DNA from 2 places in the Verrucosispora sp. FIM060022 genome. Region 2 is predicted to be linked to the other one. Evidence: predicted binding sites of a transcription regulator. Region 2 holds the regulator's gene; the other holds the start of a gene.
The links. The regulator HrcA, encoded in region 2, represses chaperone genes, less so after heat shock. The targets are predictions, from matches to a motif close to GGTTNGCACNCTCNNNNNGAGNGTGCNAACC.
Positions count from the first base shown of each region.

Region 1 (14,479 bases), on a different contig from region 2:
TCCCGGGCGTACCTATTCTCGCTCCCCCGCGACCTGGTGGTGGACATCCCGGCGTTCGAGCCGGCCGGCTACCGGGGCGGTCGGACCAAGCTCACCAACGCGATGAGCTACGGCAGCCGGGTGCCGGACCGCCCGAAGCAGCCGGACCCGGCCCAGGGGTACGAGTTGCTGAGCCAGGTGGTGAGCGACTACACCGGGCTGCGCATCGACGCCGGCGCGGTGCTCACCTTCGGCGGCTTCGACGAGTTGGTGGACAGCCTCGGCGGCGTCGACATCCACGTCGACCAGCGGGTGGTCTCGCGGCATCGCCAGCCCGACGGCAAACACCGCTCACCCGGGCCGGGCGTCGGCGGGTACGTCGGACCGCAGATGGTCTACGAGCCCGGCGATCGGCACCTCAACGGCTGGCAGGCGCTGGACTACGCCCGACAGCGCTACCTGCCCGGTGGCGACTACACCCGGCAACGCCACCAGCAGCAGCTGATCCGGTCGCTGGTCGGCAAGATCCTCGACACCGACCTGGCCCGCCAGCCCGAGCGGGTCGAGCAGGTGGTGGCGGCCCTCGGCGACATGCTTGTCTACGTCGGCGGGCGACGGATCGTGGAGTTCGCGTACGCCCTCGGCGGGCTCTCCCCCGACGCGCTGACGCTCGTCACCCTGCCCGGCGCGGCGGTCGGTCGGGGCAACGCCTACCGGGGTGAGGAACTGACCCAGACCGGCCGCCGCTTCATCACCGAGTTGCGGGCCGGCAAGGTCGACGAGTTCCTCGCCGAGCACCCGAAACTGGTGGTGCCCCGATAGGGCGACTGTCAAGATCGCGGATCTCGTCTTCGCCGACCGCGGCCTGCACCTCGGCGTGCTGAACGCCCTACTGGACCGGCTTCTGCGCCCGCCGGGCGACCAGCGGCCGGGCGGCGGGTCAGGGCAACGCGGGTGCGGTGGTGCCGGTCAACCAGGCGTCGAAGAACGAGCCCAGCTGACGCCCGGAGATCCGCTCGGCCAGGGCGACGAAGTCAGCCGTGGTCGCGGTGCCGTCCCGCCGCTCGGTGGTCCAGGTGCGCAGGATCCGGAAGAAGTCGTCGTCGCCGACGGTACGCCGCAACGCGTGCACGACAAGTGCCCCGCGCTTGTAGACGGCGGTGCTGAACATCGCGCCGGGACCGGGATCCAGGGTGGGCCGGGACCAGTCCGTCACCGCGTACTGCTGCTCGAAGTTGCGTTGGGCGCTCGGGCCGCCGTCATGTTCCTCCCAGAGCCACTCGGCGTAGCTGGCGAAGCCCTCGTTGAGCCAGATGTCGCTCCACCGGGCCAGCGCCACGCTGTTGCCGAACCACTGGTGGGCCACCTCGTGGACGACCACGCCGTAGTTCGGCTCGCCGGAGCGGAAGAACCCGGGGCCGTAGACCGGTCGGGCCTGTGTCTCCAACGCGTACCCGATCCTCGGGTCGGCCACCACCACCCCGCCGTACGCCTCGAACGGGTACGTCCCGAAGAGACCGGCCAGGTAGTCGGCGATCTCACCGGTGCGCGACAGCGACCGCGCCTGCGGCCCGGTGGCCGGCATGTCGGCCGGCACCGCCGTGATCATCGGCTTGCCGCTGTGCGTGCCGACGTCCACCCGGTAGTCACCGATCACCAGCGTGGTCAGGTAACTCGCCATCGGTGACCGCTCGGCCCAACGCCAGGTGGTCCACCCGTCGGCCGTGGTCCGCTCCCCTGGTACGCCGTTGCTCAGCGCGGCGAGCCCTTCGGGGACCGTCACCTCGATGTCGTAGGTCGCCTTGTCGGAGGGGTGGTCGTTGACCGGGAACCAGGTCGCCGCCGAGTGCGGTTGGCCCAGGGCGATCGCTCCGTCGTCGGTGTGCTGGAAGCCACCGCTGCCCAGCACACCGTCGGTGACCGCCGTCGGCACCCCGGCGTAGCTCACCTCGACGGTGAACCGGCTGAGGTTCGCCAGCCTCCGGCTCGGCGTGACGACCAGTTCGCCGTCGGCCTGCCGGTGCTCGGCGGAGGCACCGTCCACGGTGACCGAGTCGACCGTGAGACCGCTCAGGTCGAGGTTGAACCGGGAGAGGTTCTGCGTGGCGGTCGCGGTCACCACGGCCCGCCCGACGAGCCGGTCGTCGGCCGGGTCGTACCGCACTGCGAGCCGGTAATTGTCGACGTCGTAGCCACCGTTGCCACTGCCCGGCACATACGGATCGGCAACGTCCACACTGCCCGGCCGGAACCCGTCCTCACGCTCTCCCGTGCAGCTCACCAGTGCCACGGCAGCCACCACCGCCACCGCAACCCCACGCCACCGCAACCCCACCACCCTGCTCACCCCGCCGAGCCTACCGCCGCCCACCCCGTCGATCTTGCACTTGCGGTCGCGGCGAACCACCCGAAACCACCACGAACCTGCGACCACAACTCCATGATCGACGCAGGAACGGGGGTGGGGGTGGGGGTGGGGGTTAGCGGTCCAGGACTAGGCCTACTTTTTGGAATTCCTTGAGGTCGCGGTAGCCGCACTTGGCCATGGCGCGGCGGAGGCCGCCGAAGAGGTTGAGTTGGCCGTCCGGCTCGTCGGCGGGGCCGAAGAGGAGGCGTTCCATGGAGCCGAGCGGTTCGCCGGCCACCTCGAAGGCGCCTCGGGGCAGTGACGGGTGGCTGGCGGCCGAGTGCCACCAGGCGCCACCGGCCGGGGCCTCCGCGCAGAGCGACAGCGGCTCGCCGAGCATGACCGCGTCCGCGCCGCAGCCGAGCGCCTTGGCGATGTCCCCGGAGGTACGGATGTCGCCGTCGGCGATCAGGTGCACGTATCGGCCGCCGGTCTCGTCCAGGTAGTCCCGCCGGGCTGCGGCGGCGTCGGCGATCGCGGTGGCCATCGGCACCCGGATGCCGAGCACCGACTCGGTGGTGGACCACTCGTCGCCACCGATGCCGATGATCACACCGGCCGCGCCGGTACGCATCAGGTGCAGCGCGGTCTTGTAGTCGGTGCAGCCGCCGACGATGACCGGCAGGTCGAGGTCGGCGATGAACTCCTTGAGGTTGAGCGGCTCGTCGGTGGTCGAGACGTGCTCGGCCGAGACGATGGTGCCCTGGATGACCAGGAGGTCGACGCCCGCGTCGAGGATCACCGGGGCCAGCGCCAGGGTGTGCTGCGGGGAGACCCGCACCGCCACCGTGCCGCCGCCCTCGCGCAGCTCACGGACCCGCTCGGTGATCAGATCCGGGCGGATCGGCTCGGCGTACACCTCCTGGAGCCGCTTGGTGGCGCGGGCGTCCTCACCCAGGCCGGCCAACTCCTCCAGCACCTTGGTCGGGTTCTCGTAGCGGGTCCAGAGCCCCTCGACGTTGAGCACGCCGAGGCCGCCGAGCTGGCCCAGGCGTACCGCCGAGGCCGGGCTCATCGTCGCGTCGGAGGGGTGCCCCACGCAGGGGATGCCGAACTGGTACGCGTCCAGCTGCCAGCCGGTGGAGACGTCGTCCACGTCCCGGGTACGACGGCTCGGCACGATGGCGATGTCGTCCAGGTGGTAGCCGCGCTGCGCGGTCTTGCCCAGCCCGATCTCGACCACGTCACGCATGGGGGGCTCCAGTTTTCAACGAAAGGGGTCAGCGGGTGTGGTAGTTCGGTGCCTCGACGGTCATCTGGATGTCGTGCGGGTGGCTCTCCTTGAGCCCGGCAGCGGTGATCCGGATCAGCTGGCCACGCTGGTGCAGCTCGGCGATGCTCTCCGCGCCCGCGTACCCCATCGCCAGCCGCAGGCCGCCGACCAGCTGGTGGGCCATCCGCGACAGCGGCCCACGGTAGGGCACCTGACCCTCGACACCCTCCGGGACCAGCTTCTCGTCGCTCGTCACGTCCTGCTGGAAGTAGCGGTCCTTGGAGTACGACTTCGCCTGCCCACGCGACTGCATCGCACCGAGCGAACCCATCCCCCGGTACGCCTTGAACTGCTTGCCGTTGACGAAGATCAGCTCGCCGGGGCTCTCCTCGCAGCCGGCCAGCAGGCTGCCGAGCATCACCGTGTCGGCCCCGGCGACCAGCGCCTTGGCGATGTCGCCCGAATACTGGATGCCACCGTCGCCGATCACCGGCACGCCGGCCGGTCGGGCCGCTCGGGCGGCCTCCATGATCGCGGTGATCTGCGGCACGCCGACACCGGCCACGATCCGGGTGGTGCAGATGGCACCCGGGCCGACGCCGACCTTCACCCCGTCGGCACCGGCGTCGACGAGCGCCTTCGCCCCGGCGTAGGTGGCCACGTTGCCGCCGACGATGTCGATGGCGACGTCCTTCTTCAGCCGGGCGACCATCTCCAGCACGGCCCGCTGGTGGCCGTGCGCGGTGTCCACGATCAGCACGTCGACACCCGCGTCGACGAGCGCCCGGGCCCGCTTGTAGGCGTCCTCGCCGACCCCGATCGCCGCGGCCACCCGCAGGCGACCGGCGTCGTCCTTGGTGGCGTTCGGGTACTGCTCGCTCTTGGTGAAGTCCTTCACGGTGATCAGCCCGCGCAGCTTGCCGGAACCGTCGACGATCGGCAGCTTCTCGACCTTGTGCTGGCGCAGCAGGCCCAGCGCCTCGTCCTTGCTCACCCCGACCGGGGCGGTGACCAGCGGCGGTTGGGTCATGATGTCGCGGACCGGCGTCGCCGGGTCGGAGACGAACCGCATGTCCCGGTTGGTGACGATGCCGACCAACTGCCCCTCGGCGTCCACCACCGGCACGCCGGAGATCCGGTAGCGCCCACAGAGCTGGTCGACCTCACGCAGGGTGTCGTCCGGGCTGGCGGTGACCGGGTTGGTGATCATGCCGGACTCGGAACGCTTCACCAGGTCGACCTGGAGCGCCTGGTCCTCCACGGAGAGGTTGCGGTGCAGCACGCCGATGCCACCCTGGCGGGCCATGGCGATCGCCATCCGCGCCTCGGTCACCGTGTCCATCGCGCTGGACAGCAGCGGGATGGAGAGGGTGACGTTGCGGGTGAGCCGGGTGACGGTGTTCACCCGGCTGGGCACCACGTCCGACTCGCCGGGTTGCAGCAGCACGTCGTCGAAGGTCAGCCCCAGCGGCACCACCCGGGCCGAGCCCGCCGGCAGCTCGGGCAGGTGGCCGCCCAGCTCGCCAGCATCGGCGCCGGCGGAAAGGTCGGTCTGGGGCGAATTCTCCACGATTGCTCTCCTGAGCTGCTCGAACGGGCTTCAGTGAGGGTGGTCTGGGCACCGGCAAACGGCCGGGCAGGAAGGCGTCAGCCCCATCGTACCCAGTGGCTCCGGTGGCACCCGCGAGCGGCGGTAGGTGCAGCGACGGGATGTCCCGAGCTGGATTGCTCGACGGGGGACGGGCATCGGCGGGTGCTTAGGTCTACGGTGAGGGGGTGCAAGACGAGCCCATCGACCCGTTCACCGGTGACCCCGCCGACCCGGCAGCCGGCCTGGACGACCCTGACCGCGACTCCTCGCTCGACCCACTGACCGACGTCGAACGTCAGGACGTGCTGGAGGATCTCGCCGACCTGGAGATCTACCAGGCGCTGCTCGCGCCGATCGGCGTACGCGGGCTCGTCATCGAGTGTGAGGACTGCCGCGAGCCGCACTACTTCGACTGGGACCTGCTCCGGGGCAACCTGCGGCACCTGCTCAGCTCCGGGCGACCCCGGGTGCACGAGCCGGCCTTCGATCCGGACCCGGACCACTACGTCACCTGGGACTACGCGCGCGGCTACGCCGACGGCGTGCACGACACCCTCAGCGAGGGCACCGAGGACAGCGAGGACGAGGCCGCCTCTCGGGACTGACCCGTACGCCCGGGTGACGGCATCAGCGGAGCACAGCCGTCACCCACAGAGGACTCGCCCCGACGGGGTCGGCGGCCTACGGCCGTCAGGCGACCAGGCCGGCACGGAATCCGGCGGCCACCGCGTGAGCCCGGTCCCGGGCGCCCAGCTTGCGGAACAGCCGCCGGGCGTGGGTCTTCACGGTGTCCTCGGAGACGAACAACTCACGGCCGATCTCGGCGTTGCTCCTGCCCTCGGCCATGCCGAGCAGCACCTGCAACTCGCGTTCGGTGAGCCCGATCGTGGACCGGTCGGCGCGGGGCTGCCTGGCGGCGCTCTTCTCCTCCTCGGCGTCCGGCTCGGCCGGATCCTCGCCGCGCTGCACCGGCACCATCGCAGGGCTGCCCGCCGCGTCCGTTGCCGTCCAGGTCGGGGAGCTGTCGCCGGTGGGCCGACCGTTGGGCGCCGGCCGCTGGCCGCCCACCGCCGCGGTGTCCCGCGCCGGGTCGGCGATCCGGTGCCGGTTTGCCCGACCCGGTGCGGCCAGCAGCAGCAGCGCCTTGGCGACCGCGCTGGTCAGGTCATGGTCGATGCCCTGGATCAGCCCACGCGCCCCGGCATGGATCGTCGCCGCCGCCGCCTCGGACTCCTCCATGCCGAGCAGCAGCACCGCGGCCTGCGGCGCGCGTGCCAGTACCCGCCGGACGAACCCGGCACTGTCGGGGCGGGTGAGGGCGGTGTCGGCGAGCACCACGTCGGCGGGACGCTCGGCCAGTCGCAGCATCACCTCGGGGTCGGAGACGGCCGTCCGGACAGCACCGGACAATCCCAGCCGCGCCGCTGCGGAAGTCAAATGCTGTGCAGCGAGCGGCGTCCGAACGCACACAAGAACGGTACGCACAACGATCTCCTCTCCGCAGACGAGCAGACCATGACCGGGCAGCCTCGGGAGGAACTTCCGGGCAATCCTCCCAAGTTTTCCGACAGATAGGTCATTTGCCCCAAGTCGCCACAGCTTTTGGATCACAAGACGTGTGAGCCGAGAACGGCCGGGGTACCGGGGGCTCAAGGCCGGGAACGGTGCCCTGCGCGGCCCGCCGCCCGGACAGCCGGCCAACAAGCATCTCGCGGTGCCGCGCGAGAGGAGGGGTGCTGATGTCGAACGTACGCAGACTGCCCGGACCCATCGTCGACCTGTGGGACTGGCAGCGCCTCGGTGCCTGCCGGGGCCGCGACAGCGCACAGTTCTTCCACCCGGACGGCGAGCGGGGCTCGTCGCGGCTGCGCCGCGAATCGGGTGCGAAGGCCGTCTGCCGCGCCTGCCCGGTGCGGGCCGAGTGCGCCGCGCACGCCCTGACCGTGCGGGAGCCGTACGGAGTCTGGGGCGGCTTCAGCGAATCCGAGCGGCTGCGGCTGCTCGCGGTCGGCTGGGAGGATCTCGCCGACCGCCGGCAGACCCGGGTGGACGTCGCCCGCCTGGAGGCCCGGCTGGGCAGCAGCCACCGGTCGACCGTCCCCACCCAACGCAACGTCGCCTGATCCACCCATGAACCACCGCTGCCGCGCCCTGCACAGGGCGCGGCAGTGTGCTTCCGGCGCCATGGCGGGAACCGGTGCCGGCTGATCCTCGTGTGCTGCGCCCTGTCAGCTGACAGCCGCCGAGCGGTACGGCGGGTGCTCCGGGGGAGCGGCGCACCCGCCGTACCGTGTCACGGACGGCTCAGAAGCCCGGGCCGTGCTGGTGGCTGTGGCCGTGACCGTGGCCGTGCCCAGCGGCGGCGGCCTCCGGCTCCTTGGGCTTCTCCACCACGAGGCTCTCGGTGGTGAGCAGCAGGCCGGCGATGGACGCGGCATTGGTGACCGCGTTACGGGTCACCTTCACCGGGTCGATGATGCCGGACGCGGCCAGGTCCACGTAGTCGCCGATGGCAGCGTCGAGGCCGTGGCCCCACTTGCCCTCGGTGACCTTCTGCACCACGACGTACCCGTCGTGCCCGGCGTTCTGGGCGATCCAGCGCAGCGGCTCGACAAGCGCCTTGCGCACGATCGACACGCCGACCTTCTCGTCACCGGTGAAGCCGAGGTCGTCGTCGAGCACCGACAGGATCTGGGCCAGGGCGGCGCCACCGCCGGGCACCGTACCCTCCTCGACCGCGGCCTTGGTCGCGGCGATGGCGTCCTCGATGCGGTGCTTGCGCTCCTTCATCTCGACCTCGGTGGCCGCGCCGACCTTGACCACGGCGATGCCACCGGAGAGCTTGGCCAGCCGCTCGGCCAGCTTCTCCCGGTCCCAGTCGGAGTCCGAAGCCTCGATCTCCTTGCGGATCTGGGCGACCCGGTCGGCGACCTCGCCGGCCTGGCCACCACCGTCGACGATCGTGGTGTTCTCCTTGTCGACCACGATGCGCCGGGCGGTGCCGAGCACCTCCAGGCCGACCTGGTCGAGCTTGTAGCCCAGCTCGGGGGCGACCAGCTCGGCACCGGTCAGGATCGCCATGTCCTGGAGCATCGCCTTGCGGCGGTCACCGAAGCCGGGCGCCTTGACCGCGCAGACCTTGAGGGTCTTGCGGATCGAGTTGACCACCAGGGTGGACAGTGCCTGACCCTCGACGTCCTCGGCGATGATCAGCAGCGGCTTGTTGTCCTGGAGGACCTTCTCCAGCAGCGGCAGCAGCTCCTCGATCGCCGAGATCTTCTGCGTCATGATCAGAATGTACGCGTCCTCCAGGACCGACTCCTGCGCCTCCACGTCGGTGACGAAGTTCGGCGAGATGAAGCCCTTGTCGAACTGGAGACCCTCGGTGACGTCCAGTTCGGTCTGCAGCGCCGAGCCCTCCTCGACGGTGATCACACCGTCGCGGCCGACCCGCTCCATCGCCTCGGCGATCAGCTCACCGATGGTGGAGTCCTGCGCCGAGATCGTCGCCACGTGCGCGACGGACTTCTTGTCGGAGACCTCGACGGCCTTGCCGAGCAGCGCCTCGGAGACCTTGGCCGCGGCGGCGTCGATGCCGCGCTTGAGACCCGCCGGGTTGGCGCCCGCGGTCACGTTGCGCAGGCCCTCGCGGACCATCGCCTGGGCCAGCACGGTCGCGGTGGTGGTCCCGTCGCCGGCGACGTCGTTGGTCTTGGTCGCCACCTCCTTGACCAGCTGCGCGCCGAGGTTCTCGTACGGGTTGGTGAGCTCGATCTCCTTGGCGATGGTCACACCATCGTTGGTGATCGTCGGCGCACCGAATTTCTTGTCCAGGACGACGTTGCGCCCGCGCGGCCCGAGCGTGACCTTGACCGCGTTCGCGAGCGCGTTGACACCGTGCTCCAGCTGGTGCCGGGCGTCATCCGAGAAGCTCAGGATCTTCGCCATGTATGTCCCTTCGAAGCGACGTTGCCCCGGCCCGGCGAGCCGGACCGGGGCAACGACACTGATCGGTTGCTTACTTCTCGATGATCGCGAGGACGTCGCGGGCGGAGAGCACCAGGTACTCCTCGCCGGCGTACTTGACCTCGGTGCCGCCGTACTTCGAGTAGAGGACGGTGTCGCCGACCTTGACGTCCATCGGGATCCGGTCACCGTCGTCGTCGAAACGACCCGGGCCGACAGCGAGGACAGTGCCCTCCTGCGGCTTCTCCTTGGCGGTGTCGGGAATCACGATGCCCGACGCAGTGGTGGTCTCAGCCTCGTTCGCCTGGACCAGGATCCGGTCCTCGAGCGGCTTGATCGCAACCTTGGTCGCGGTAGTCACGGGCATACCCTCCTGGGGTACTGGTTTCGTTACCGGTCGGCGTACCGACCAGCGTCAATCTGCCACATGCCACCGGGCGGGGCCGTCGTCGCGGGTGCCGGTCCGCCTGGCGTTCAACTCCCGGGCACGAGGGCCCGAGGGTTGGCACCCTCAGGGTGAGAGTGCTAATCGCAGGTTATTCCTCGGCTAGCACTCCGTCAAGGAGAGTGCCAACGCTCCCCTCTCGTGTCGACACCTTTCCGACACCAGCGGCCCGCCCGGTGGCGTGCGGCGTAACCGTGTCGATCACACCCGGCCGGGCGGATGGGGTGGTCGGTGGGTCGGGACAATGGGTGGGTGGATCTGGAGCAGCTTGCGGCGTTGCGTACGCCCGAGGGGTCGGATGCGCTCGCGGCGGCGGCCCGGGTGGCCGGCGGTGACCCGCTGGCCGCGGCGGCGGCGCTGCGCTCGGCCGGGATCCCCGCCGGGTTGGCGGCGGCGGCGCTGACCCAGGCGGAGCTGCGCCGCCGGGCGGCGGGCAAGTTCGGGCCGGCGGCGAGCGGCATGTTCTTCACCCGGCCCGGCCTGGAACAGGCCACCCGAGGGGTGGTCGCGCGACGCCGCGCGCGCCGGCTGCGCAAGGCCGGGGTGACCAGCCTGGCCGACCTGGGTTGCGGACTGGGGGCCGACGCGCTCGCCGCCGCCCAGGCCGGCATCCGGGTGTACGGCGTGGAGGCCGACCCGCTCACCGCCGCGCTGGCCGAGGCGAACGCGCAGGCAACCGGGCTGGCCGAGCTGTTCACCGTCGAGTGCGGGGACGCGACCGCGTTCGACGTGAACCGGGTCGAGGCGGTCTTCTGCGACCCGGCGCGCCGCCGGGCCGGGACCGGACGTCGGATCTTCGACCCGAACTCGTACTCGCCGCCGTGGGACTTCGTCACCGGGCTCGCGCAACGGGTGCCCCGGACGGTGGTGAAGGTCGCCCCCGGTCTCGACCACGCCCTCATCCCCGCCGGCACCGAGGCCGAGTGGGTGAGCGTCGACGGCAACCTGGTCGAGGCGGCACTCTGGTGCGGCCCGCTCGCCGAAACCCCCCGCCGCGCGACCGTGTTGAAGGAAGGGCCCCCTGTTAACGCCTCCGGTAGTAAAGGGGCCCCTTCTTATCACCTCGTCAACGGAACCAGCGTCCACCAACTCGTCGGCTCGGGACGGCAGGAGGCACCGGTCGGGCCGGTACGCCGCTACCTGTACGACCCTGACCCGGCGGTGATCCGCGCCCACCTGGTCGCCGAACTCGCCGCCGACCTGGATGCCTCGCTGGCCGACCCGAGCATCGCCTACCTCTACGCCGACGCGCCGACGTCGACGCCGTACGCCCGCTGCCTGGAGGTGACCGACGTGCTGCCGTTCTCGCTGAAGCGACTGCGGGCGTTGCTGCGGGAGCGCCGGGTCGGCCGGGTGGAGATCCTCAAGCGTGGCTCGGCGCTGGAACCCGAACGGCTCCGGCACGACCTGCGCCTGACCGGTGACCAGCCGGCGAGCCTGGTGCTGACCCGGGTCGCCGCCGCCCCGACGGTGCTGGTCTGCCAGCCGGTCACCAGCAAGGGCCACGGAGGGTCGAGGCAGGAAAGTGTCTGGCCTTCGGACCGGGGGCGCAGCTAGGTTGGCGCACATGACGGGACGGGGTACGCCGGCGATGGTGCTGCTGACGAAGCACCGCATCACCCATCGCACCCATCCCTACGATGTCGCGGCGGATTCGCCGAACTACGGCGGGTTGGTGGCCGCCGCGATCGGCGTACCACCTGGACGGGTCTTCAAGACCCTGATCGCCGAGGTGGACGGTGCTCTCACCGTGGCGATCGTGCCGGTGACCGGCGAGTTGGACCTCAAGGCATTGGCCGCGGCCGTCGGTGGCAAGCGGGCCACGCTTGCCGAACGCGGCGCCGCCGAACGCGCCACCGGCTACGTACGCGGCGGCATCAGCCCGCTGGGGCAGCGTAAGCGGCTACCCACTGTGCTCGACGACTCCGCCCTGGAGCACGACACGGTGTACGTGTCGGCGGGCCGGCGCGGCCTTCAGGTCGAACTGGCCCCGGCCGATCTGGTCGCCCTCACCGACGCCCGGACCGCACCCCTCGCCACCTGACCTCGGTCATCACCGTGGCTCCGCAACGGTGGGACCCCGGAGTGCAGGTCAGCCGCACTGCACCGAAACCGTGTCGATTCGCCCTACCTCCTGGCCCGATGAGGCCAAGGTGCGCCGGGGCGTGCACCCTCTGCTGTCTGCCACGTCCGCCGATGTAGGCGTATGACCAGGCATTTCAGCTTGCCGATGCCACCGCGGTGACACGAGCACTTCATGGGCGTTGCCGAATTGTTACTGCCGACAACAAATTAGCGCCCAGCGCGCCCTTGTGTCGACGCCCGACAGCGGAATACGTTGCCGGGCACAACAAAAGAACACCATCAACACACCGACACCTTCCCACTCTCGAAAGGACCCTGCACATGCGCAAGGGCTTCCTCGCCATCGGCGCTGTGGGCGTGCTCGCCCTCGGCAGCCTGACGGCCTGCGGCGACGATTCCGGCGACCAGGCCGGCGGCGGCTCCGGCAAGACCCCGAAGATCGGCGTGATCCTGCCGGACAGCAGCTCCTCGGTCCGCTGGGAGAGCGCGGACCGCAGGTTCCTCAAGGAGGCGTTCGACGCGGCCGGCGTCCAGTCGGACATCCAGAACGCGCAGGGCGACAAGAACGCCTTCCAGACCATCGCCGACCAGATGATCACCAACGGGGTCACCGTGCTGATGATCGTCAACCTGGACTCCGGCACCGGTAAGGCCGTCCTCGACAAGGCCAAGTCGCAGGGTGTCGCCACCATCGACTACGACCGTCTGACCCTCGGCGGCTCGGCGCAGTACTACGTCAGCTTCGACAACGTGGCCGTCGGCAAGCTCCAGGGTGAGGGCCTGGTCAAGTGCCTCACCGATGCGAAGGTGGAGAAGCCGGCGATCGCCTACCTCAACGGCTCGCCGACCGACAACAACGCCACCCTGTTCAAGGAGGGCTACGACTCGGTCCTCAAGCCGAAGTTCGACTCCGGCGAGTACACCAAGGCCGCCGACGACTCCGTGCCGGACTGGGACAACACGCAGGCCGCGACCATCTTCGAGCAGCAGCTCACCAAGACCGGCGGCAAGATCGACGGCGTGCTCTCCGCGAACGACGGCCTCGGCAACGCCGCCATCTCGGTGCTGAAGAAGAACAACCTCAACGGCAAGGTCCCGGTGACCGGGCAGGACGCCGACCCGCAGGCGCTGCAGAACATCCTCGCCGGTGACCAGTGCATGACGGTCTACAAGGCGGTCAAGAAGGAGGCGGACGCCGCCGCCGAGCTGGCCATCGCGCTGGCCAAGGGCGAGCGCAAGGAGACCGGTCAGACGGTCCGGGACCCGGAGGGCAACCGTGACGTGCCCGCCGTCCTGCTCACCCCCGCGGCGATCTACAAGGAGAACGTCAAGGACGTCATCGCCGACGGCTACGTGACCAAGGAGCAGGTCTGCACCGGCGACTACGCCAAGCTCTGCACCGACGCGGGCATCAGCTGACCTGTCCCCCGCCAGAGTGACGCCGCCCGGTACGGCTACCCCGTACCGGGCGGCGTCACTGGACGGGCCCCGATCTCCCTCCGTGGAATAAGGAGAACCCCGTGTCCGCGAACCCACTGCTGGAGCTACGCGGGATCGACAAGAGTTTCGGTCCCGTCCAGGTGCTGCGCGACGTCGCCTTCGCCGCCTACCCGGGCGAGGTCACCGCCCTCGTCGGTGACAACGGCGCCGGCAAGTCGACCCTGGTCAAGTGCATCAGCGGCATCTATCCCGTCGACGCCGGCGAGTTCATCTTCGACGGCCGACCGGTGACCATCAACAGTCCGCGCGACGCCGCCTCGCTCGGCATCGAGGTCGTCTACCAGGATCTCGCGCTCTGCGACAACCTCGACATCGTGCAGAACATGTTCCTCGGGCGGGAGAAGCGCAACGGCCTCGTCCTGGACGAGCCGACGATGGAACAGATGGCCGCGGAGACCCTTGCCGGGCTCTCCGTACGCACCGTCAAGTCCCTGCGCCAGCACGTCTCCAGCCTCTCCGGTGGGCAGCGCCAGACCGTGGCGATCGCCAAGGCGGTGCTCTGGAACAGCAAGCTGGTGATCCTGGACGAGCCGACCGCCGCGCTCGGCGTCGCGCAGACCGCCCAGGTCCTCGAACTCGTTCGACGGTTGGCCGACAACGGCCTGGCCGTCGTCCTCATCTCGCACAACATGAACGACGTCTTCGCCGTCTCCGACCGCATCGCCGCGCTCTACCTCGGCCAGATGGTCGCCCAGGTGAAGACGACAGAGATCACCCACGCCCAGGTGGTCGAGCTGATCACCGCCGGCCGCTCCGGCGAGCTCGGACTCGCCGCCGATCCGGGCGTCAACGGCAACGGCGCGGCGCCGGCCGACAGCACCGCAGGAGGCGTCTCATGAGCATCACCGCCGTCACGAAGGAGGGCCCCGCCGCCGTCGCACCGGCACCCACCGTCGGCAGCCACGTCCGCGACTACTGGCAGCGGGTACGCGGCGGAGACATCGGCGCCCTGCCTGCGGTCGCCGGTCTGCTCGTCCTCTGCACCATCTTCTCGATCATGCGGCCGTCGTTCCTCACCGCCGGCAACTTCGCCAACCTGTTCACCCAGGGCGCGGCGGTGACCCTGATCGCGATGGGTCTGGTCTTCGTCCTGCTGCTCGGCGAGATCGACCTGTCGGCCGGTTTCGCCAGCGGCGTCTGCGCGGCGGTGCTGGCCAACCTGGTCACCGTCCTGGGCTACCCCTGGTACGTCGCGGTGCTCGCCGCCCTGCTCACCGGCATGGTCATCGGCACCACACTCGGCTTCCTGGTCGCCAAGGTGGGCATCCCCTCGTTCGTGGTCACCCTCGCCGG
Region 1 covers NZ_RQIV01000002.1:267,240-281,718, forward strand. The annotation lists gene EG812_RS07730 (LCP family protein) at 1-801, shown strand, start outside; gene EG812_RS07735 (M1 family metallopeptidase) at 920-2,317, opposite strand; gene EG812_RS07740 (GuaB3 family IMP dehydrogenase-related protein) at 2,460-3,578, opposite strand; gene guaB (IMP dehydrogenase) at 3,607-5,169, opposite strand; gene EG812_RS07750 (DUF5319 domain-containing protein) at 5,376-5,795, shown strand; gene EG812_RS07755 (helix-turn-helix transcriptional regulator) at 5,881-6,675, opposite strand; gene EG812_RS07760 (WhiB family transcriptional regulator) at 6,930-7,313, shown strand; gene groL (chaperonin GroEL) at 7,495-9,138, opposite strand; gene groES (co-chaperone GroES) at 9,209-9,517, opposite strand; gene EG812_RS07775 (THUMP-like domain-containing protein) at 9,854-11,158, shown strand; gene ybaK (Cys-tRNA(Pro) deacylase) at 11,169-11,645, shown strand; gene EG812_RS07785 (sugar ABC transporter substrate-binding protein) at 12,008-13,105, shown strand; gene EG812_RS07790 (ATP-binding cassette domain-containing protein) at 13,207-14,025, shown strand; gene EG812_RS07795 (sugar ABC transporter permease) at 14,022-14,479, shown strand, end outside.
Region 1: groES (co-chaperone GroES) is a predicted target of HrcA. The motif match lies at 9,657-9,687, and genes of this name have one in related genera.

Region 2 (14,479 bases):
CCTTCGCCCGACCGGGCGGCCGACCCTCGGCCGCGCGGCCGCGCCACGTCGCGACCCCACCCAGCGACTGGACCAGGTAGATGACGTCGTCTCGCAGTTGGGCGGAGGTGGTCGCGTACTGCACCCGGCAGGTGCGTCCGGCCTGCACGACCGGCCCCCCGTCGCTGTCCAGCAACCCCTGAAGGACAGCCAACCGAACGTCGAGGCTGTTGCGCTGGTAGACCTCGGGCACGAACTTGGTGCCCGACCTGGTCCCGGCCAGGCCCAGCTCACGGAGCGCGACTGTCACCGGGTTCGCGACGATCACCCCGCCCCGCTGCCCGTTGACGTGCCGCAGCACGTAGTCGTACTCGCTCTTGCGGACGAGTTCGATGTCGGCGAGCGCATCCTCCATCGCGCGGGCGAGTTCCGGGTCCGCGGTGCTGAACCCTGGCGTCGTCTGGCACGAGATGGCGCCGTCGCCGAGCAGCAGCCCGAGCGCGTAAGGGTCGAGTGGGACGTCCTGCGGCTCCATCTGCACGGGCGCCACGACCGGCAGCTCGTACCGGCGGGTGTGGCCCCGCCACTCCTGGCCGATCATCTCCTGCGTCTCGAGCGTGCGCCGGCATCCGCGTCGCTTGTCCTCGGCGGTAGCGACTGTCCAGAGGTGTTCGCCGCAGCACAGGGTGGAGGCCCCGTCTCCGGTGGTGACCCGGTAGACCTGCTTGGGCCCCTGTGGGTAGATGCCGATCACCGGGGTCGGCCTGCCGTTCGAGCCGATGACCAGGTCACCGATCCGAAGCGACCCGAACCGCTTGAACCCTTGAGGCGTGAGAACCCGCGCGTCGTACGGTTGGGCCCGGCCCCTCATGTACGCCAGCGGGGCGACCTCGATCGTGCCCGCCGCCATCAGCTTCGGGATCGTCTCCGGGTCGAGCATGTCGTGCAGCGCGTCGTAGAGCGGGCGCAGGTACGGGTCGATCTTCTCGTTGAGCGTGCCGGGCAGGAAGCCCAGCCGCTCCCCCGCCTCGACGGCGGGCCGGGTCAGGATGATCCGGTTGATCTGCTTGGCCTGCAACGCCTGGACGGCCTTGGCCATGGCGAGGTAGGTCTTGCCGGTACCGGCCGGGCCGATGCCGAAGACGATGGTGTGCGCGTCGATCGCGTCGACGTAGCGCTTCTGCCCGAGCGTCTTGGGCCGGATGGTGCGCCCGCGCCGGGAGAGGATGTTGAGGGTGAGCACCTCGGCGGGTCGTTCCGTGCCACCCTGTTCGAGCATGCCGACGGTACGCCGGACAGCATCTGTGGTCAGGGTCTCGCCTTTCTCGATGAGTTCGAGCAGCTCGCTGAAGATCCGCTCGGCGAGGGCATTGTCGGCGGGCGCGCCGGTGATGGTGATCTCGTTGCCCCGTACGTGCACGTCGCTGTTCACCGAGCGCTCGACCAGTCGCAGGATCTCGTCACCCGCGCCGAGCAGGTTCACCATGATCTTCGAGTCGGGGACGGTGATCCTGGTCTGCACCCGGGGTGGGCCGGGAGGTGGGGTGCCGGTCATAGGTCGGGCCAAGGGGCCCTGCGCCACCTGCTCTCGATCTCGGTGCCGGGCGTGGCGCCACGGCGTGCTGACGTTACCTCCATCGTATCGGGTCGCCCGCGCGGACACGCTGCCCAATTCCGCTGGCACGATACAGGCGTACACGAGCGGACGAACCGGCACAAAAGGCGTGGCGGTCCGGGCGGGTCAGGCCCGGAAGTCGTACCCGTCGAAGGCCTCCTGGTGCCGGGTGAACCGGTAGGTCGCCCAGTGCATCCGGACCACCACCCCGTCGCTGTCGCGGGTCAGCCGGAGCAACTCGCCGACCTCCCGCCCGGCGACCGTACGGAACACGTCCGGCCGATCCGGTAGCGGCGCGAAGACCGCCGGCGGCTTGCCCGGCGGATCGTCCGCGCCCCGGGCCTGCAGGGTCGCGTCCCGCCAACTGAACACGTACTGGAAACCCTCGCCCCACCAGCGGCCGAGCAGCCCACGCAGCTGGGCGGGGGCCGGCTCGCCGGGTCGCCACGGGGTGATCTCGGCCGGGTCGTGTTCGGCGGCGGCGGCGAGCAGCCGGTGCGGCAGCTCCAGCAGCTCCGCCGAGGTGCCCGAGGAGCCCAGCACGGCAGCCCCGAAGGCGGCAGGTGTGCCCTCGCCGCCCCGGCGGCCGTACGCCCCGGCCAGGAACCCGGGCATGGCGCCGTCGTGCCCGACGTGCACCACCCGGTCGCCCTGCGGCACCAGGATCAGGCCGAGGCCGAACCCGGCGTTCCAGAGCGCCTCGTCGGTGACCGTGACCGGCCAGCGCATCTCCTCACAGGTGGTCGGGCTGAGTACCCGGCCGGTCGCGTCCATCGCCGCCGGGTCGGCCAGGAAGGCAGCCCAGCGCGCCATGTCGGTGGCCGTGCTCCAGAGCTGGGCGGCCGGGCCGACGGCACCGAAGTCGCTCGGCGGCTCCGCATGCGCCTCGTCGGAGTACGCGTCGACCAGGTAACCGGTGGCCGCCCGGGGGCCTGGCGAAACCGTGGTGCTGGTCAGTCCGAGCGGAGTCAGCACCCGCTCGGTCAGCACCTCGGCCCAGGTGCTTGCGCGTACCTGCCCGACCAGCCGGCCGAGCAGCGCCATGCCGAGGTTGGAGTAGTGGAACCGCCGGCCGGGCGGCAACACCCGCTCGGCCCGGTCCAGTTCGGCGACCAGCCGGTCGACGTCGGGCACCTGAAGCGTGTCCCAGACGTCGCCGTACGGCTCGCGTTGCAGGCCCGCGGTGTGCGACAGCAGCCGGCGTACGGTCAACTCGCCGTGCGCCGGCAGGTCGAGGTGCCGGTCCAACCGATCGTCGAGGTCGAGCAGCCCGTCGTCGCGACACTGCATGACCAGTACGGCGGTGAAGGTCTTGGTCACCGACCCGATCCGGAACCGGGTCTGTTCGTCAAGCGCGGTGTCGTTGCCGGTGCCGCCGACCGTGCACGTCCACAGCGCCCGGTCGGCCCGGTGCACGGCGGCCGAGACCGCCGGCACCCGAGCCTGCGCCTGGACCCGCCGCACCAGCCGTTCGAGGTGCTGGGCGGCTGCGGTACGGCCGGCGGCCGAACTCACGCCATGCTCCGGGCCAGCATCGGTCCGAGCGGCGCACCACCCAGCACGTGCGCGTGCGCGTGGAAGACCTCCTGGCCACCGTACGGGCCGGTGTTGAACATCAGCCGGAAGCCGTCGCCGAGCAGCCCCTCGTCCTCGGCCACCGCGGCGGCCGTGGCGAGCACCTCACCGGCCAACGCCGGGTCACCCTGGCCGAGGGTGGCCACGTCGGCGTAGTGCTCCTTGGGGATGACCAGCACGTGCACCGGCGCCTTCGGGTCGATGTCCCGGAAGGCGAGCGTGGTGGGGGTCTCGCGGACCACCGTGGCCGGGATCTCCCCGGCGACGATCCGGCAGAACAGACAGTCAGTACTCACCCGGGCAGTGTAAGGAAGGGCCCCTGCTTAACGCCTCAGGTAGAGCAAGGGCCCCTTGTTAACACCACCGAGCAGGTACGGCAGGATGTCGCCCATGGCAGGACGGGCAGTGCTGGTCACGGGCGGTTCACGTGGCATCGGGCGGGCGGTGGTGCAGGCGTTCGCCGCCTCCGGCGACCGGGTGGCGATCCACCACCGCGACTCGGCCGACCTGGCCGAGCAGCTGCGGGCCGAGCTGCCGGGCACGGGCCATGTGGTGGTCCGCGCCGACCTCGCCGACCCCGACGCGGTACGGGCGATGGTCGACGAGGCCGCCGACCGCCTCGACGGGCTCGACGTACTTGTCAACAACGCCGGCGTGTTCGGGCCGGCCGACCCGCCGCACCCCGTCTTCGACAGCAGCTACGAGCAGTGGCGGCAACGTTGGCGCGAGGTCTGCGACACCAACCTGTTCGGGGCGGCCAACGCCGCCTGGTGCGCCGCCCAGCACATGCGCACGCGAGGTGGGCGAATCGTCAACGTCTCCTCGCGCGGCGCGTTCCGCGGCGAGCCGACCAACCCGGCGTACGGCGCCAGCAAAGCCGGTCTCAACGCGATGGCCCAGTCGTTGGCGGTGGCCCTGGCGCCGTACGGCATCGCGGTGGCCACGGTCGCGCCCGGCTTCGTCGAGACGGACATGACCAACGAGCACCTGAAGGCGCCGCGCGGCGACGCCATCCGGGCACAGAGCCCGTTCGACCGGGTGGCCCGGCCCGAGGAGATCGCCGCCGCCGTGCACTGGCTGGCCAGCCCCGAGGCGGAATGGGCCTCCGGCACCATCATCGACCTCAACGGTGCCTCCTACCTGCGCACCTGACGCAGCAGGCCGACAGCGGGTTCTACCAGCGCAGGAGGCGGGTGGCGAGGACGGCCAGGGCGGCCACGCCGGCGGTGGAGGTGCGCAGCACCGAGGGTCCGAGGCGGACCGGGTGTGCGCCGGCCTGCTGGAAGGTTGCCAGCTCGGCCGGGGTGATGCCGCCCTCGGGGCCGACCACCAGCACGATCTCGCCCTGGTCGGGCAACTCGACGGTGGTCAGCCGGTCGGTCGCCTCCTCGTGCAGGACGTAGCCGGCGGCGGCGCCGGAGATGCGTCGGGCCACCGATGCGGTGGGCTCGTCCGGCGCGCCCGCCACCACGGGCAGCCACGCCCGGCGGGCCTGCTTCGCCGCCTCGCGGGCCGTGGCCACCCACTTGTCCCGGGCCCGTACGCCCCGGTCCCCTCGCCACTGCGCGACCGACCGGCCGGCCGCCCAGGGGACGATCTCGTCCACTCCCGCTTCGGTCATCGCCTGTACGGCCAGTTCCCCCCGGTCGCCCTTGGCGATGCCCTGCACCACCACCAGCCGGGGGTTCGCCGCGTCGACGTACCCCCGGCTGGTGATCTCGATGTCCAGGGTGCCCCGGCCGACGGCGCTGACCACGGCGGCGGCCGTGCCGCCCCGGCCGTCGCCGAGCAGCAGTTCCTCGCCGACCCGTAGCCGTTGCACGGTGGCGGCGTGGTGCCCCTCGGGGCCGTCGAGCACCATCGTGTCGGCGGTGGGCAGCGACTCGACCAGGAACAGCGGAGCGGACACGGGACGTCGGTCAGCCGTGACCGTTGAAGGCGTCGCGCATCCGGGAGAAGAAGCCGCCCTGCTTGGTCAGCTCGGCGACCTCCTCGCCGCGGGTCTTGGCGAAGTCGCGCAGCATCCGCTCCTGGTCGGCGTCGAGCTTGGTCGGGGTACGCACGTCGAGGTGGACGTAGAGGTCACCACGACCGGTGCCCCGCAGATGGGGTACGCCCCGGGCCCGCAGCCGCAGCGTGCTGCCGGGTTGGGTGCCCGCCTTGACGTCGACCGGCTCCTCGCTGTCGAGCGTCTTGATGGTCAGTCGGGTGCCGAGCGCCGCGGCGGTCATCGGCACGGTGACCCGGCAGTGCAGGTCGTCGCCCTTGCGGGAGAAGACGTCGTGCGGCCGCTCGTGGATCTCGACGTAGAGGTCACCGGCGGTGCCACCGCCCGGGCCGACCTCGCCCTGCTGGGCCAGCCGGATCCGCATGCCGTCCTCCACCCCGGCCGGGATCTTGACGGTCAGCGACCGGCGGGTCCGGACCCGGCCGTCACCGGCGCAGGTCGGGCAGGGGCTCGGGATGGTGGTGCCGTAGCCCTGGCAGACCGTGCACGGCCGGGCGGAGACCACCTGACCGAGGAAGGTGCGCTGCACCGACTGCACCTCGCCGCGGCCACCGCACGCCTCGCAGGTGGCCAGGTGGGTGCCGGCGGCGGTGCCCGCACCGGAGCAGGTGGTGCAGAGCACCGCAGTGTCCACGGTGATCGGCGCCTCCACCCCGAAGGCGGTCTCCTGCAGGTCCAGTTCCAGCCGCAGGATCGCGTCGGCACCGGGGCGGGTACGCGGTCGCGGTCCCCGGCCGGCACCGGTGGCCCCGCCGAAGAAGGCGTCCATGATGTCCTGGAAGCCGACGAACGGACCGGCGCCGCCGGGCCCGCCCGGGCCACCGGCACCGCCACCGCCCGGGGCCAACGGGTCGCCACCGAGGTCGACGATCTGCCGTTTCCGATCGTCCGAGAGGACCTCGTACGCGGCGTTGATGTCCTTGAACTTCTCCTGTGCCTCCGGATCCGGATTCACGTCCGGGTGGAATTGCCGCGCGAGCTTGCGGTACGCGCGCTTGATCTCGTCATCGGAGGCGCCCCGGCTGACGCCGAGAATGCCGTAGTAGTCCCTGGCCACTGCGTTCCGTGTCCTCGTGTTCGTCTCGCGTTACGCCGGTCGGCGGCGGCAGCCCACCGTCGGCCCTGACTGATCAGTTCTGGGCCAGCAGCTCGCCCACGTAGCGTGCCACGGCCCTCACCGTGGCGATGGTCCCGGGGTAGTCCATCCGGGTCGGCCCCAGCACGCCCATCCCCCCGACGATGGTCGCGCCCGGGCCGTAGCCGGTGCTGACCACGGAGGCCGCCCGCAAGTTGTCGATCTCGTTCTCGTCACCGATGCGTACCCGTAGCGTGCTCGGCTCCACCTCGCCGATGAGTTTGAGCAGCACGACCTCCTCCTCGAGGGCTTCGAGGATCGGCCGCAGGGAACCCTGGAAGTCCAGGAGACCGCCGCGGGCGAGGTTGGCGGTGCCGGCCAGCGCGATCCGCTCCTCGTGCCGCTCGACAAGTGTCTCCAGCAGCACGGTGGACAGGGTGGTCATGGCACCACGCAGATGCGGGACGCACTCGTCGATGAGGGTCTGCACCAGCGGTGGGGTCTCCGACAACTGGATGCCGACCAGCTTCTCGTTGACCGTCCGGCGGAGATCCAGCACGTCGTCGGCGTGGATCGGGGCGGGCAGCTCGACCAGCCGCTGCTCGACCCGCCCGGTGTCGGCTATCACGACGAGCATCAGCCGGGTGGTGGAGATCGGCACCAGCTCCAGATGCCGTACGCGGGACCGGGCCAGGCTGGGGTACTGCACCACGGCGACCTGCCGGGTCAGCTGTGCCAGCAGCCGGACGGTGCGGTGCACCACGTCGTCGAGGTCGACTGCGCCGGCCAGGAAGCGCTCGATCGCCCGGCGTTCGGCCGGGCTGAGCGGCTTGACCCGGCTCAACCGGTCGACGAAGAGCCGGTAGCCGCGGTCGGTGGGCACTCGACCGGCGCTGGTGTGCGGCTGCCGGATGTAGCCCTCTTCCTCAAGCACGGCCATGTCGTTTCTGACGGTGGCCGGCGAGACACCGAGCTGGTGCCGCTCGACCAGGGCCTTGCTGCCGACCGGCTCCTGGGTGGCGACGTAGTCCTCGACAATCGCCCGCAGTACGGCGAGCTTGCGGTCGTCGAGACCCATCTCCACCTCCTGTCGCAGGTCAGTGTCGAGCGTCACCCACCGTCGGCGGACGCCCTGGCACTCGACTGTAGCGAGTGCCAGTCTACGTCGAGGCCCCCCGCAGCGCGATGATCAAGAAAACGGAGTTGTCCGCAGTCCGATCGGAGACTTGACACTCGCCGGTGTCGCTATGGTGCGTCATTGCCGCTGGCACCTACCGTGAGCCCCATGACTGAACCACCTCGTCCCCCGAGTTTCGGCGACGATCCCACGGCTCCCGTTTCCGGATCGTCTGGCCAGGGCGGATATCCCCCGCCCGGCGGCTACCCGCCGCCCGGTGACCAGCCTCCGTCGGCCGGCTACCCACCGCCGGGTGGTTATCCGCCGCCCGGTGGTTACCCTCCGCCCGGTGTCGGCTACCCGACCGGCGGCTACGGCGCGCCCGGTGGCGGCTACGGCACCAACGAAGACAAGACGTGGGCCCTGATCGCCCACTTCGGCGGCCCGCTCGGCGTGGTCTTCGGTGGCGGCCTGCTCGGCTGGGTGGCGCCGCTGATCGCGAACATGACCCGCGGGCAGCAGTCCCCGGTCGTCCGGGCGCACGCCGTCGCGGCCCTGAACTTCCAGCTCACCTGGGCGGTCGTCGGGCTGCTGAGCTGGGTGCTCACCGCGATCACCTGCGGCATTCTCTTCTTCGTCCCGATGCTGGTCTGGCTCGTGCCGTTGATCTTCGGCATCATCGGCGGGGTCAAGGCCAACGAAGGCGTCCTCTACCGGTACCCGATGAGCTTCTCCTTCATAAAGGGCTGATCGGCAGCTAGGGCAGCAGGTCACGCACCACGGCGTCGGCGAGCAGCCGGCCGCGCAGGGTCAGCACCCCGCGGCCGGCCGCGTGGGCGGGAGCGGCCAGCAGGCCGTCGGCCACCGCCCGCGCCGCAGCCGCGCGCCCGGCGTCGTCGAGGACGTCCAGCGGCAGGCCCTCGGCCAGCCGCAGCCGGAGCATGACCTCCTCCATCCGGGCCTCGTCGGCGGTCAGCACCTCCCGCGCCAGGCCGGGTGACCGGCCGGCGGCCAGGCGTTGGGCGTACGCCGTGGGGTGTTTGACGTTCCACCAGCGCACCCCGCCGACGTGGCTGTGTGCCCCCGGACCGAGACCCCACCAGTCGCCGCCGGTCCAGTAGAGCAGGTTGTGCCGGCACCGGCCCGACGGCGTACGGGCCCAGTTGGACACCTCGTACCAGGAGAAGCCGGCCGCGTCGAGGGCGGCCTCGGCGGCCAGGTAGCGGTCCGCGGCGACGTCGTCGTCCGGGTACGGCAGCTCACCGCGACGCATCCGGGCGGCCAGCCGGGTGCCGTCCTCGACGATCAGGGCGTACGCGCTGACGTGGTCGACGCCCGCCGCCACGACCTGGTCCAGCGAGGCGGCGAAGTCCTCCGGCCGCTCCCCCGGCGTGCCGTAGATCAGATCCAGGTTGACGTGGTCGAATCCGGCGTCGCGGGCCTCCAGCGCGGCGGCCGTGGCCCGGCCGGCGCTGTGTCGGCGGTCGAGCACGGCGAGCACCCCGGGGGCGGCCGACTGCATGCCCAGCGAGATCCGGGTGTAGCCGGCGGCCCGCAACTCCTTGAGGGAGGCGGGGGTGACCGACTCCGGGTTGGCCTCGGTGGTCACCTCGGCGTCGGCGGCCAGTCCCCAGGTGCGGTCGACGGCGTCGAGGATGCGGGCCAGGTCGTCGGCGGGCAGCAGGGTGGGGGTCCCACCGCCGACGAAGACGGTCTCCACCCGACGGGGCGGACGGTCGCCCAGCACCCGCGCGGCGAGCGCCAACTCGGCCAGCACGGTGTCGGCGTAGCTGTCCCGGCTCGCGCCGCCGCCCAACTCCTGCGCCGTGTAGGTGTTGAAGTCGCAGTAGCCGCACCGACTGGCGCAGAAGGGCACGTGCACGTACACACCGAAGCCCTGGTCACCGACGCTCGCTCGGGCGGAGGCGGGCAACGACCCGTCGGTCGGGACGGGTTCGCCTGCTGGAAGGACGCCGGGCATGGCCACTAGTGTGCCCTCCCATGACCTCTCCCGACGCGCTGGTACGGGTCACCACGGCCCGCGGGGTGAGCACCCTCACCCTGGACAGCCCACCCAACCGCAACGCCCTCTCCACGCCGTTGATGACCCAACTGCTGGCCGGGCTGGACGCCGCGGTCGCCGACGACACGGTCCGGGTGATCGTGCTGGACCACACCGGCCCGGTCTTCTGTTCCGGGGCGGACCTGAAGGAGACGGCAGCGGCGTACGCCAGTGGGACGGTGCCCGCCGGGATGCTGGGTGACGTGCTCGCGGCGGTCTGGCAGTGCCCGAAGCCGGTGCTGGCCCGGGTCGCCGGCCCGGCCCGAGCCGGTGGTCTGGGCCTGATCGCGGCGGCCGACCTGGCGATCTGCGCCGCCGAGGCCACCTTCGCCTTCACCGAGGTACGCATCGGGGTGATCCCCGCGGTTATCTCGGCGACCGTGCTGCCCCGGTTGCACCCTCGGGCGGCGGCCGAGCTGTACCTGACCGGTGACACCTTCGACGGCCGGCGGGCGGCGCAGATCGGTCTGGTCACCGCCGCGGTGCCGGCCGAGGAGTTGGACGCCGCGGTGCAGCGCTACCTCGACTCGCTGGTGCGGGGCGCCCCGTCGGCGCTGGCCGGGGCGAAGGAACTGCTGCGCCGTCCGCCCGCCACCGAGCTGCGCGCCGACCTTGCGGACCTCAGCACCCTGTCCACCCGCTACTTCCTGTCCAGCGACGGCATCGAGGGGGTCACCGCGTTCCGGGAGAAGCGTCCGCCGCGCTGGGTCGCCGAACTCGACAGGTGAGGATCGGCCGCTATCGGGGAACTTCCGTCCCGACGCGGATCGCTTGCGGTGGAACTGGTCGGACGACCCAGGTCGGGCGCTGAGGGACGTACGCTTTCGGCGGACGTCGTACGGGAGGTGTGGGTGCGAACTCGGGTGGTCGTGGGTGGTTTCCTGGTCGTCGTGCTGGTCGCCGTGATCGGCATCGTGCTCGGCATGCGGCAGGTGGGAGAGCGGCTACGGCTGCCGTTGGCCAGCCGGGCCTGCACGGTGCAGGCCGACGGGAAGGTGACCCTCGACGCTCATCAGATGGCCAACGCGGCGACCATCGCGGCCATCGGCATCCAGCACGAGCTTCCCGACCGGGCCGTGGTGGTGGCGCTCGCCACCGCCTACCAGGAGTCCGGGCTGCGCAACCTGGCCGGCGGCGACCGCGACTCGGTCGGCCTGTTCCAGCAGCGACCGAGCCAGGGCTGGGGCACCCCCGAGAAGATCCGCGATCCCCGGTACGCGGCCGACCGGTTCTACGCCGCGCTGAAGAAGGTGCGCGGCTGGCAGGACATGCGGGTCACCGACGCGGCGCAGAAGGTGCAGCGGTCCGCCTTCCCCGAGGCGTACGAGAAGTGGGCCGACGAGTCGGAGGTGCTCGCCCGCGCGCTGCTCGGCCACGCCACGGGTGCGGTGGTCTGCACCTTCGGCGGCGATCCGGCGATGCGGGGTGAGGCTGCCGCCACCGCGCTGACCCAGGGTCTCCACCTCGACTGGGGGTTGACCGCCTCGGCGACCACGGCGCATCTGACCGGGCTCACGGTCACCGCGGCGAACCAACTCGATGGTTGGCGGTACGCGCACTGGCTGGTCGCCCACGCCAACGATCACGGGGTGAAACGGGTGCGCTTCGGCGACCTGGAGTGGACCAACCGGGGTGGTTCGTGGAGCCGGGTCGGTGACGGTTCGCGGGAGCATGCCGAGGTCGTCGCCGAGGTATTCGCGGACGCCTGACAGACCCCGATCTCCTTACCCGCAGTAACCGCAAAAACCGGCATTCCGTTATCAATAGCCCAGCATTGCCACTCTGAGTGACTGCAGGTAGTCGCGTCACTGCGGTGCGTCGTCATCATCGCCGGGATCGATACGGGCGGTCCGGCGGCCGATGCCACGGCGCGTTACGATCGGCCACCTGTGCCAGAAATGGTTTCACCTCTTGGGGAGGGGTACGACGTGGCTTTCGACTACGGCGACCGCACCGGCTATGAACCGATCAGTGACGTCGACCGCAAGGAGTTCCACGAGCAGGGCTTTCTCCTGCTGCGCAACGTCCTGACCGAGGACCACCGGGCGGCCCTCGAAGCCGCGGTCGACCGGGTGTACGCCGAGGAGAAGGCCAAGGGCAACACGACCAAGGACGGCACCCTGCACCTGCTGGGCTTCCTTGAGCGCGACGAGCTCTTCGGCGATCTGCTCACCCACCCGATCGCCTTCCCGTACATGTGGGGCCTGGCCGGGTGGAACATCTACTCGCACCACAACCACCTCGACGTGACTCCACCGGCGCTGGAGCCGGAGAAGCCGTACTGGGGGTGGCACCAGGACGGGTACCGGCAGAACTCCGACCCGGAGACGATGGACCCGAACCTGCCCCGGCCGATGTTCTCGCTGAAGGTCGCCTACGTGCTCTCCGACCTGTCGGAGACCGGCCGCGGCGCGACCAAGGTCATCCCGGGCAGCCACCTGTGGAACTCGCTGCCGCGTCCGGCGGACACCACGGTGCACAACCCGGACCCGGAGGGCACCGTCGAGATCACCGCCAACCCGGGCGACGCCTTCATCTTCGACCGCCGCCAGTGGCACTCGCGGTCGACGAACCTGTCGAACATCACCCGCAAGATGCTCTTCGTCGGCTACACCTACCGGTGGATCCGTCCCCTCGACGAGCTGCACATCGACAAGAACGGCGAGTGGTGGAACAACCGCACGCCGGTGCAGCGCCAGCTCTGCGGTGAGGGCACCCACACCGCGAACTACTGGGGCATCAACTGGGACGGCTACATCGACGACGAGATCCCGCTGCGCAAGGAACTCAAGCAGCGCGGCCTGCTCAACCGCAACATCCCCTGGCTCCGCTGAGGTGTAAGGAAGGGCCCCTTATTAACGCCTCGCGTACTAAAAGGTGCCCTTCTTAACACCCGGCAGCACCTCGCGGCACACACCGCCGCACCGGCGCTGATGAGAGCAACGCGGGTGGCGAAGCGCACGGCAAAGAAAGGCACCCGACCTGAATGGTCGGGTGCCTTTCTCGTGATCAGCGGTTACCGGTGGGTGACGCCCCGGCGACTGCGGCCGACCCCGGCGACCAGCGCGACCGCGATGGCGGCCAGCAGCACCTGGAGCATCAGCTCCCGCCAGTCGATGCCGGCGGTCTCGGCGAAGCCGGAGGCGCGGGCGATCACGGTACCGAGCAGCGCGGCACCGACACCGATGAGCATGTGCAGCCAGATCGGCATGGGCTGACGGCCCGGCACCACCAGGCGGCCCAGTGCGCCGACGATCAGACCGACGATCAGCGCGGTGATGATGCCCCAGACGGTGAGCTCCATGGTCGCTCTCCTTCACAAAAGACGATCCACATTTGTGGTTTTCCTGTCGTGACCGCCTAATGCCCGACCCGCGAAGAACTCAAACCGACCTATGCCGGTCGACAGTCCACCGGTCTCACCGCCCTGCCCGTACCCGTGGGTCAACACGGTTTCGCCGCAATGGCGGTCACCGGATTGCCTGGTGACCGCCATTGCGGCGAAACGACTACCGCACCCGAGGGGGCTACTTCTTGCCGGTGGGCTTCCCGTCCCCGGAGTCGGAGGAGAGCGCGGCGATGAAGGCCTCCTGCGGGACCTCCACCCGGCCCACCATCTTCATCCGCTTCTTGCCTTCCTTCTGCTTCTCCAGCAGCTTGCGCTTGCGGCTGATGTCACCGCCGTAGCACTTGGCGAGCACGTCCTTGCGGATCGCCCGGATGGTCTCCCGGGCGATGACCCGGCTGCCGATGGCGGCCTGGATCGGCACCTCGAACTGCTGGCGCGGGATCAGGTTGCGCAGCTTCGCGGCGATCGTGGTGCCGTAGGCGTACGCCTTGTCCTTGTGCACGATGGCACTGAACGCGTCCACCGGCTCGCCGTGCAGCAGGATGTCGACCTTCACCAGGTCGGACGCCTGCTCGTCGGTGGGCTCGTAGTCCAGCGAGGCGTAGCCCTTGGTGCGGCTCTTGAGCTGGTCGAAGAAGTCGAAGATGATCTCCGCCAGCGGCAGCGTGTAGCGCAGTTCCACCCGGTCGGCGGAGAGGTACTCCATGCCGAGCAGGCTGCCCCGACGGCTCTGGCACAGCTCCATCACCGCACCGACGTAGTCGTTCGGGGTCAGCACGCTGGCCCGCACCGTCGGCTCGTACACCTCGGCGATCTTGCCGGTGGGGTACTCGCTCGGGTTGGTGACCACGACCTCCTGGCCGTCCTCGGAGATGGCCCGGTAGACCACGTTCGGCGCGGTGGAGATCAGATCCAGGTTGAACTCCCGCTCCAGCCGCTCCCCGATGATCTCCAGGTGCAGCAGGCCGAGGAAGCCGCAGCGGAACCCGAAGCCGAGCGCACCGGAGGTCTCCGGCTCGTAGGTCAGCGCGGCGTCGTTGAGCTTGAGCTTGTCCAGTGCGTCACGCAGGGCCGGGTAGTCCGAGCCGTCGATCGGGTAGAGGCCCGAGTAGACCATCGGCTTCGGGTCCTTGTAGCCGCCGAGCGGCTCGGCCGCCGGGCGCCCGTTGATGGTGACCGTGTCACCGACCCGGGACTGGCGGACGTCCTTCACCCCGGTGATCAGGTAGCCGACCTCGCCGACGCCGAGCGCCTCGGACTTCACCATCTCCGGCGAGATGACGCCGATCTCCAGCAACTCGTGCACCGCGCCGGTGGACATCATCTTGATCCGGTCGCGGGCGCTGATCCGCCCGTCGATCACCCGGACGTAGGTGACCACGCCCCGGTAGACGTCGTACACCGAGTCGAAGATCATCGCGCGGGCCGGCGCGTCGGCGTCACCGACCGGCGGGACGAACTGCCGGACGATCTCGTCGAGCAGGTACGGCACACCCTCACCGGTCTTGCCGGAGACCTTGATGCAGTCCGCCGGGTCACCGCCGATCAGGTGGGCGAGTTCCTCGGCGTACTTCTCCGGCTGGGCGGCCGGCAGGTCGATCTTGTTGAGCACCGGGATGATGTGCAGGTCGTTCTCGAGGGCGAGGTAGAGGTTCGCCAGGGTCTGCGCCTCGATGCCCTGGGCGGCGTCGACCAGCAG
Region 2 covers NZ_RQIV01000010.1:42,961-57,439, reverse strand. The annotation lists partial or broken gene EG812_RS29750 (LAGLIDADG family homing endonuclease) at 47-394, opposite strand; partial or broken gene EG812_RS29745 (PhoH family protein) at 788-1,534, opposite strand; gene EG812_RS23475 (serine hydrolase domain-containing protein) at 1,721-3,109, opposite strand; gene EG812_RS23470 (histidine triad nucleotide-binding protein) at 3,106-3,465, opposite strand; gene EG812_RS23465 (SDR family NAD(P)-dependent oxidoreductase) at 3,560-4,321, shown strand; gene EG812_RS23460 (16S rRNA (uracil(1498)-N(3))-methyltransferase) at 4,344-5,078, opposite strand; gene dnaJ (molecular chaperone DnaJ) at 5,089-6,234, opposite strand; gene hrcA (heat-inducible transcriptional repressor HrcA) at 6,308-7,330, opposite strand; gene EG812_RS23445 (DUF4870 domain-containing protein) at 7,538-8,119, shown strand; gene hemW (radical SAM family heme chaperone HemW) at 8,127-9,350, opposite strand; gene EG812_RS23435 (enoyl-CoA hydratase-related protein) at 9,371-10,159, shown strand; gene EG812_RS23430 (hypothetical protein) at 10,277-11,140, shown strand; gene EG812_RS23425 (phytanoyl-CoA dioxygenase family protein) at 11,360-12,265, shown strand; gene EG812_RS23420 (GlsB/YeaQ/YmgE family stress response membrane protein) at 12,448-12,735, opposite strand; gene lepA (translation elongation factor 4) at 12,959-14,479, opposite strand, start outside.